2 regions of the Bradyrhizobium sp. CCBAU 53338 genome follow, and region 1 is predicted to be linked to the other one. Evidence: riboswitches for the same ligand, from Rfam matches in the RefSeq annotation. Region 1 holds a riboswitch; the other holds the start of a gene.

Region 1 (4,415 bases):
AGCAGATCGGCAGCGACGATCGCGAGTGCGCCCTTGGCCTTCAGCGCCGCGATTGCAGGCCGGAGGTCGCGCACCGCGCCTGAAGAGCCGGGATATTGCAGCAACGCGCCGAGCACGTCCGTCTTGTCGAGATCGGTGAGGGGATCGCCGACGACCAGAGTCCAGCCGAGCGGCTCGGCGCGGGTGCGCATCACAGCCAGCGTCTGTGGATGCACGTCCTTGTCGACGAAGAAGGCTTGCGCCTTCACCTGCGAGTGCCGTTCGGCGAGCGCCATGGCTTCGGCCGCGGCGGTCGCCTCATCGAGCAGCGAGGCGTTGGCCACGTCGAGCCCGGTGAGATCGCAGATCATGGTCTGGAAGTTGAACAGCGCTTCCAGCCGGCCCTGGCTGATCTCGGGCTGATAGGGCGTATAGGCCGTGTACCAGGCCGGGTTCTCCAGGATGTTGCGCTGGATCACCGCCGGCAGGATCGTGCCGGAATAGCCTTGGCCGATCAGCGAGGTGAAGACCTGGTTCTGCCGCGCGAGCTCGGCCATGTGCGCGATCGCCTCGGTCTCGCTCAGCGGCTTGCCGAGATCGAGCGGTGCTGCCTGCCGGATCGAGGCGGGCAGGGTTTCCGCCATCAATGCGTCGACGCTCTTGGCGCCGACAGTCTCCAGCATGGCGGTGACATCGCGCGCCGAGGGGCCAATGTGGCGGCGAACGAAGGCGGTGGTGTCGCCATTGGATTTGCGGTGCGCGGTCATCATGGGTCCTCGCTTTAGGAGTTGCTGTCATGCCCCGCGAAGGCGGGGCATCCAGTACACGCAGCCGCTTCGGCTAGGGCCGATGGGCCGCGGCGTACTGGATCGCCCGCCTTCGCGGGCGATGACAGTGAGTATGTTGAGACGGTGCGGCTCATATCTTCATGCCGTGTGCGCCTTGTAGGCGGCTTCATCCATCAGGCCGCCAAGCTCGCTCTTGTCGGCAATCCTGATCTTGAAGAACCAGGCCGCGGCTTGCGCGTCCGAGTTCACCAGCGCGGGCTCGGCGGCGAGCGCATCGTTGGTCTCGAGCACTTCGCCCGAGATCGGTGCGTAGACGTCGGAGGCGGCCTTGACCGATTCCACGACGGCGGCAGCTTCGGCCTTCTTCAGGGTGCGGCCGACCTTGGGCAGCTCGACGAACACGACGTCGCCGAGCTGCGACTGCGCGTAATCGGTGATCCCGACGGTGGCGACTTCGCCGTCGATCGCCAGCCATTCGTGGTCGGAAGTGTACAGCGTCGTGGTCATTGTCGATCCTCAGCGTTTGTAGGTGTTTTTCACGAAGGGCATGGCGGCGACGGCGAGCGGCAGACGTTGGCCGCGCACCTCCGCAAAGAGTTTTGTGTCGAGTGCGCTCAGGCTCGTCGGCACGTAGCCCATCGCCACAGGCGCGTTCAGGCTCGGGCCGAAGCCGCCGGAGGTGACCTTTCCGATCGGCTCGCCGCCTGCGCCATCTGCAAACAGCACCGCGCCCTCGCGCACCGGGGCGCGGCCCTGGGCGAGCAGGCCGACGCGGCGGCGGGACGCGCCGTTGTCGAAATGGGCAAGGATTTTTTCGGCGCCGGGAAAGCCGCCGGCGCGGGCGCCACCGGTGCGGCGGCTCTTCTGCACCGACCATTCCAGCGCAGCCTCGACCGGCGTGGTCTCAGCGTCGATGTCGTGGCCGTAGAGGCAGAGCCCGGCTTCCAGTCGCAGGCTGTCACGGGCCCCAAGGCCGATCGGCATCACATCGGGGTTTTCCAGCAGCGTCTTGGCGAGACGCTCGGCGTCGCTGGCTGGCACCGAAATCTCGAATCCATCCTCGCCGGTGTAGCCCGAGCGCGAGACGAAACAGGCGAGGCCGGCAACATTGTGCGGGCCGGCATCCATGAACTTCATGGACGGTGCCTCTGCACACAATTTCGCCAACGCGGCTTCCGCCTTCGGGCCCTGCAACGCGATCAGCGCGCGGTCCGCGAGCGAATCGATGATGCAGGCATCGGAGAGATTGGCGCGCAGATGCGCCTCGTCCGTAGCCTTGCAGGCGGCGTTGACCACCAGGAACAGATGATCGCCGAAATTGGCGACCATGAGATCGTCGAGAATGCCGCCATCGGCGTTGGTGAACTGGGCGTAGCGCTGCCGTCCCGGCGCGATCGCCACGATGTCCTGCGGGACCAGTCGCTCCAGTGCGCGGGCGGCGTCCTCGACCTTGCCGGATTTCGGCCGGAGCGCGATCTGGCCCATATGGGAGACGTCGAACAGGCCGGCGGAGCTGCGGGTTTGGAGGTGCTCTTTGAGGACCCCGGCGGGGTACTGCACGGGCATGTCATAGCCGGCGAACGGCACCATCTTGCCGCCGAGCGACAAATGAAGGTCGTGAAGGGGGGTACGTTTCAGGGAGTCTTCGTCGTCGCGCGCAAGCATTACGGGGCCCTCGGCGGTTCCCCAGGGACGATTCCCCGGAGGCAACCAGTCGAAGCCCCATCTGTCGCTGTGCCTGAGAGTATTATCCCGTCGGCGGACGCTGGTCCGGGCCAACCCTTCTCAAAAGGTCTTTGCCCGTCGGCGCCTCTTTCCAGATGTCGTCAAAGCCACGCGGTCCTTTTGCCTGAGAGTTTCCGGGGCGGTTGCTCCTTCGGCGCCGGCAATGAAGCCGGTCTCTCCCGTCGTGGCCGTACGATACAGATGGGTACAGACCACAGCCCGGCCAAGCCTGTCAACGCGCGGATTGCGGCTTTCCAAAGGGATTGCGACGGGATTACGCTGATGCGGCAACCCTCTGATCTGCTTGCACAGTTTCTGGACAGCGAAGCTGGCCTTGTCTAAAAGCGCTTTGGCCCGCAGATATCAGCCCAAATCACCGGTTTGGATGGCGGATGAGCGGGTCCAAGCACACCCGATTGGATGAACATGAGCGGCGTCAACGAGATCAGGTCGACCTTTTTGAACTTCTTTGCCGAGAACGGCCACGAGATCGTGTCGTCCTCGCCATTGGTGCCGCGCAACGATCCGACGTTGATGTTCACCAATGCCGGCATGGTGCAGTTCAAGAACGTCTTCACCGGCGTCGAGAAGCGGCCCTACCAGCGCGCCACGACGTCGCAGAAATGCGTGCGTGCCGGCGGCAAGCACAACGACCTCGACAATGTCGGCTACACCGCGCGCCATCTCACCTTCTTCGAGATGCTCGGCAACTTCTCGTTCGGCGACTATTTCAAGGAGCGCGCGATCGAGCTGGCCTGGAAGCTCATCACCAAGGATTTCGGGCTGAAGAAGGACAAGCTGCTCGTCACCGTCTACCATACCGACGACGAGGCGCACGGGCTCTGGAAGAAGATCGCCGGCTTCACCGACGACCGCATCATCCGCATCCCGACGTCGGACAATTTCTGGGCGATGGGTGACACCGGCCCGTGCGGCCCGTGCTCGGAGATCTTCATCGACCGCGGCGACCATATCTGGGGCGGCCCTCCCGGCTCGCCGGAAGAGGACGGCGACCGCTTCCTCGAATTCTGGAATCTCGTGTTCATGCAATATGAGCAGGTGACGAAGGAGGAACGCGTCGACCTGCCGCGTCCCTCGATCGACACCGGCATGGGCCTCGAGCGCATGGCCTGCATCATGCAGGGCGTCGACAGCGTGTTCGAGACCGACCTGTTCCGTCATCTGATCGACGCGACGTCGTCCGCGCTCGGCAGCGGGCCGAACGAGCAGACTGTGGCCTCTTTCCGCGTCATCGCCGATCATCTGCGCTCCTCCGCCTTCCTCGTTGCGGACGGCGTGCTGCCCTCGAACGAGGGCCGCGGCTATGTGCTGCGCCGGATCATGCGCCGCGCGATGCGCCATGCGCAGCTGCTGGGCGCCAAGGAGCCGCTGATGCACCGGCTGGTCTGGGCGCTGGTCCGCGAGATGGGCCAGGCCTATCCCGACTTGATGCGCGCGGAGAATTTGATCGAGGAAACGCTGCGGCTGGAAGAGACCCGCTTCCGCAAGACTCTGTCGCGCGGCTTGGCGATCCTGGATGAGAAGAGCGCTTCCTTGAAGAAGGGCGACATGTTCGACGGCGACGTCGCCTTCACGCTGTACGACACGTATGGTTTTCCGCTGGACCTGACGCAGGACGCGCTGAAGTCGCGCGGCATCGGTGTCGACCAGGCTGCGTTCACCGACGCGATGGAGCGGCAGAAGGCCAAGGCGCGCGAGTCCTGGAAGGGCTCGGGCGAGGCGGCTTCCGAGGCGATCTGGTTCCCGCTGCGCGAGAAGCTCGGGGCCACCGAATTTCTGGGCTACGAGACCGAGAGCGCCGAAGGCGTGGTCTCGGCGCTGGTGAAGGATGGCGCGGAAGTGGCCGGCCTCAAGGCCGGCGATACCGGCGCGCTTCTGCTGAACCAGACGCCGTTCTATGCG
Region 2 (4,415 bases), 130 kb from region 1:
CGCATCAGCACGGAATCGACCAGCTTGAAGAAGCCGGAGACGAGGCCGATGGCGAGGCCGATGGCGATCGACAGGATCGCCGAGCCGATGCCGATCAGCAGCGAGATGCGCCCGCCATAGATGACGCGCGACAACAGGTCACGGCCATAGGCGTCGGTGCCGAGCAGGAATTGTGCCGAGGCCGGCTTCAGCCGCTGCGATGGCGCGAGCTGGATCGGATCATGCGGCGCGATCAGCGGCGCCAGGATCGAGACCGCCACGATCAGCGCCAGCAGGATGGTGGCGACCGCGATGATCGGCGTCGAGGTGAGGAATCCGAGCTTCGGCCGCAGCGGCGAGGTGATCGGAATGGAGGACTGGGGAAGGCTGTCGACGGTCATTGTTGTTCGTGTCCTTGCCTCAGTACCGGATTCGCGGATCGAGCAGCGTGTAGGCGACGTCGATCAGGAGATTGACGACGACGTAGATCAGCGAGGTCAGCAGGATCATCGCCTGGATCACCGGATAGTCGCGCGCCAGCACCGCGTCCACGGTGAGGCGGCCGATGCCGGGGATGTTGAACACGCTCTCGGTGACGACCACGCCGGAGATCAGCAGCGCAAAGCCGGTGCCGATCACGGTGATCACGGGCACGGCGGCGTTGCGCAGCGCGTGCCGCATCATCACCGCGACCTCGTTGATGCCCTTGGCGCGCGCGGTCCGCACGTAGTCTTCGCCGAGCACGTCGAGCATCGCCGCGCGGGTCATGCGCGCGATCAGCGCGATGTAGATGAAGGAGAGCGCGCAGGTCGGCAGGATGATGCGCTCGAAGAAGGGGCCGAAGCCGGCCGAGATGCTCTTGAAGCCCTGCACCGGCACCCAGCGCAGGTCGATGGCGAAGACCTGGATCAGGACGTAGCCGACCACGAACACCGGCACCGAGAAGCCGAGCACGGAGAGTCCCATCACGAATCGGTCGATCCAGGTGCCGTGCTTCCAGGCCGCGATGACGCCGAGCGGCACGGCGACGATGACGGCGAGGATGATGGTCGACAGCGCGATCGAGATCGACGGCTCGACGCGCTGGCCGATCATTTTCATGACCGGGAGATTGGAGATCAGCGAGGTCCCGAGGTCGCCGTGCAGCAGCTTGTTCACCCAGGTGATGAACTGCACGATCAACGGCTCGTTGAGGCCGAGCGAGGTGCGGATGCGCTCCAGACGCTCCGGCGTCGCGTTGTCGCCGGCGAGGATCGCGGCGGGATCGCCAGGTGTCAGCCGCAGCAGCAGGAACACGAACAGCGCGACGACGCCCATCACGGGCACCGCGGCCAGAACGCGGCGAATGAGATAACCTAGCATGCACCTATCTCCGGCTGCGGAATTGAGGGGGCCGAGAGGCGCCCGTGGATTCGGTCGTGTCTATCATGCGCGCCTGTCACTCGGGCTGGAAGAGACGGCCGGAGAGCCGTTCTCTCGGGGCAAATTGTGTGCCAAGGGCAGGGCGGTCGCAAGGGCCGCCCCGCAGTGATTTGCGACCACTCAGGATGCACGACGAAGCTCTTGCTCAACCGCAAGTGAGGGGGCCGATGGCGGTGCGTTGAGCCCGCGCCAGCCGTCGATGGTTCCCGCAATCATCTGCGCGGTTGCGGCCGACAGGGTCCAGCCGAGATGGCCGTGGCCGGTGTTGAAGAACACGCCCGGCATCCGGCCCGCACGCACCACCGGCATCATGTTCGGCATCATCGGTCGCAAGCCAGCCCAGGGCACGACGCGCGAGGTCTCCACATCAGGGAAATTGCTGCGCACCCAGTCGATCAGCGGCTGCACGCGATCGGCGCGGATGTCGCGGTTGAAGTCGTTGAACTCGGCGGTGCCGGCGACACGAAAGCGATCGGCGCCGAGCCGGCTGGTGACGATCTTGGCGGCTTCGTCGAGCAGGCTGACGGTCGGCGTCGCGTCGCGGCTTTCGGCGGAGTCGAGCTGCACCGTGATCGAATAGCCCTTCACCGGATAGACGTTGACGCGCTCGTCGAGCATCGCCGCAAAGTGACGGCTGGCAACACCGGCACAGACCACGACGCCGTCCCCCTTCAGCATGCCGCGCGCAGAAGCGGCAGCGTCGCTTGCCGAGAGATCGGCCCAACCGATGACAAAGCCGCCGCCGGCTTGCGCGATGGAATCGATGTTGGCTTCGTGGATGAAGGTCGCGCCGCGACGCTTGCAGGCCTCCGCAAGGCCGCGCGTGAATTTGTGGATATCGCCGGTCGCGTCCGACGGCGTGTAGAAACCGCCGTAATACTCCTTGCGCAAGGTCGGCTCGATCGTGCGAATTTCTTCCGTTGTCACAGGGCGGCGATCGAGGCCGCCCTCCTGCAGCAGCGCGTTGACTTGCAGGCCGGATTCAAAGCCCTTCTTGTCGTGATAAATGTGGAGGATGCCGCGGCGCTCGAGATCGAAGTCGATGCCTTCGCGCGTCGCGATCTCGAACAGGTGCTTGCGGGCTTCGATGGCGAGCCGCGTGGTCAGAATCGTGTTCGCACGGTAGTTGCCGATTGCGGCGACGAACTCGCTCATCCACGAATATTTGTGCCAGTTCGGCCGCGGGTTCATCAGCAGCGGCGCATCGCGCCGGAACATCCAGCGCAGGCCCTTGAGGATCGTCGCGGTGCTGTTCCACACTTCGGCATTGCTGGCAGAGAGCTGTCCGCCGTTCGCGAACGAGGTCTCCATCGCGGCATAACGGTGCTTGTCTAGCACCGTCACCTCAAAGCCGCGTTCGAGCAGGGCATAGGCGGTCGTTACGCCGGTGATGCCGGCGCCGATGATGGCGATATGAGTCATGATGAGTTAGGGGCTCCCGTGAGTTAGAGATGGCTGACCGCCGGCCCGAAAGCCGTTGGCGGCGCCCCATCTGTCACGGTTACCTGAGAGCTTGATCCGATGCGGACCTCGGAAGGTCGACCTCGGACTATCCCCTTCGGTGGACGTCACGATAGTCAAATCGTGCCGCCTCTCTCCAGATCGTCCTGACGATACAGTCCTTTTGCCTGAGAGTTTCCGGGGCGGTTGCTCCGTCGGCGCCGCAACGAAAGCTGATGCCTTCGTTGCGATCTCTCCCGCATCGTCGCGTGGACCATCGAGCAGTACGATGCGCCTCATTTTTAGACAAGGCTAAATTTCATCCGCGACTGCAAACGCATTGTGCAGTGCGAGGTTGATGGATCGAGTCATTCCGGGGGCGCGCGGCGCAACCCGGAATCCCGAGATGGACCATCCCGGCATGACCGAATTGCTACTCAAGTGTCGCCAGCAGTCCCGCCATCAGGCGACCGCGCTCGACCAGGCTGTCGACCTCGATGAATTCCTCGAGCGTGTGGCCATTGCCGCCGCGCACGCCGAGGCCGTCGAGCGTCGGGATGCCCATCGCGCCGGTGAAGTTGCCGTCGGAGCCGCCGCCCGAGCTTGCATGCGGTAATTCCGCGCCGAGAGATTTGGCGATGCCGCGTGCCTTTTCATACAGCGCCATGGTGCCGGCATCCGGCTCCCACACCGGCCGCGTCACGCCGCGCGTCACCTTGAAGATGACGTCGTTGGTGGTGCCCGAGAGTGCCAGCATGCGTTCGACGCCGCGGTCGAGATCGGCCTGGCGCTTGGCCATCGAGAGCGCTTCGCCGGTCGCGGTCGTCGCGACGCAGTTGACCCACTGGCCGCCATGCACGACACCGACCGAGAAGGTGCAATCCTCCGTCGTCATCGCGTCGATCGCGAGAATTTGCCGCGCCATTTCGCGGATTGCCGAGCGTCCCGCCGACAACGTCGCGCCGGCGTGACTCGGTCGTCCCGTCGCTTCAAGATTGAAGCGCGCGATGGCGTAACGTCCGGTGGTGACGCCGTTGTCGGCGCGGCCGGGCTCGGGCACCAGCACATATTTGTTGCGGGCAGCTTCCCCTTCGATGATGTCGCGTGTCGAGGGCGTGCCGACTTCCTCGTCGGGCGTGAACAGGATGGTGATCGGCAGCGGCGTGGTGAAGGAGGCGCGCGCAAGCTGCCGGATCGCTTCCAGCGAGAGATAATTGCCGCCCTTCATGTCGTAGATGCCGGGGCCGTAGCATTTGTTGCCCTCGCGGCGCCATTTCAGCTTCTCGATGGTGCCGGTCGGGTGGACGGTATCCATGTGCCCGGCGATCAGGATGCCCGGTTCGCCCTGCTTGGGATGCGGGAAACGCGCGCGGATGACGCCGCCAAAGCCCTGACGGCCGGCGATGCGTTCGATCGTCGCACCCATGATGGCCATATCGCGCGCCGCAATATCGAGCATGCGGTTGACGGCACCGGCGTCCCAGGTCGGGCTTTCGCATTCCACCCAGGTGCGCAAGCCCTCGAGCATCGCCTCGGAATCGAAGGGAAGATTGGCTGGATTCATCTCAATGTCT

Evidence for each region. Region 1 has a riboswitch for glycine ahead of gcvT (glycine cleavage system aminomethyltransferase GcvT). Riboswitches for the same ligand answer to the same signal wherever they lie in the genome.
Region 2: linked by a shared signal. The riboswitch ahead of XH90_RS14060 (D-amino acid dehydrogenase) and the one ahead of gcvT (glycine cleavage system aminomethyltransferase GcvT) in region 1 are both predicted to bind glycine.

What each region holds. Positions count from the first base shown of each region.
Region 1 is NZ_CP030048.1:2,905,290-2,909,704, forward strand. It holds gene gcvP (aminomethyl-transferring glycine dehydrogenase) at 1-746, opposite strand, end outside; gene gcvH (glycine cleavage system protein GcvH) at 906-1,274, opposite strand; gene gcvT (glycine cleavage system aminomethyltransferase GcvT) at 1,284-2,432, opposite strand; glycine riboswitch at 2,596-2,684, opposite strand; gene alaS (alanine--tRNA ligase) at 2,919-4,415, shown strand, end outside.
Region 2 is NZ_CP030048.1:3,034,475-3,038,889, forward strand. It holds gene XH90_RS14050 (ABC transporter permease) at 1-380, opposite strand, end outside; gene XH90_RS14055 (ABC transporter permease) at 400-1,341, opposite strand; gene XH90_RS14060 (D-amino acid dehydrogenase) at 1,522-2,823, opposite strand; glycine riboswitch at 2,892-3,004, opposite strand; glycine riboswitch at 3,008-3,111, opposite strand; gene XH90_RS14065 (M20/M25/M40 family metallo-hydrolase) at 3,275-4,405, opposite strand.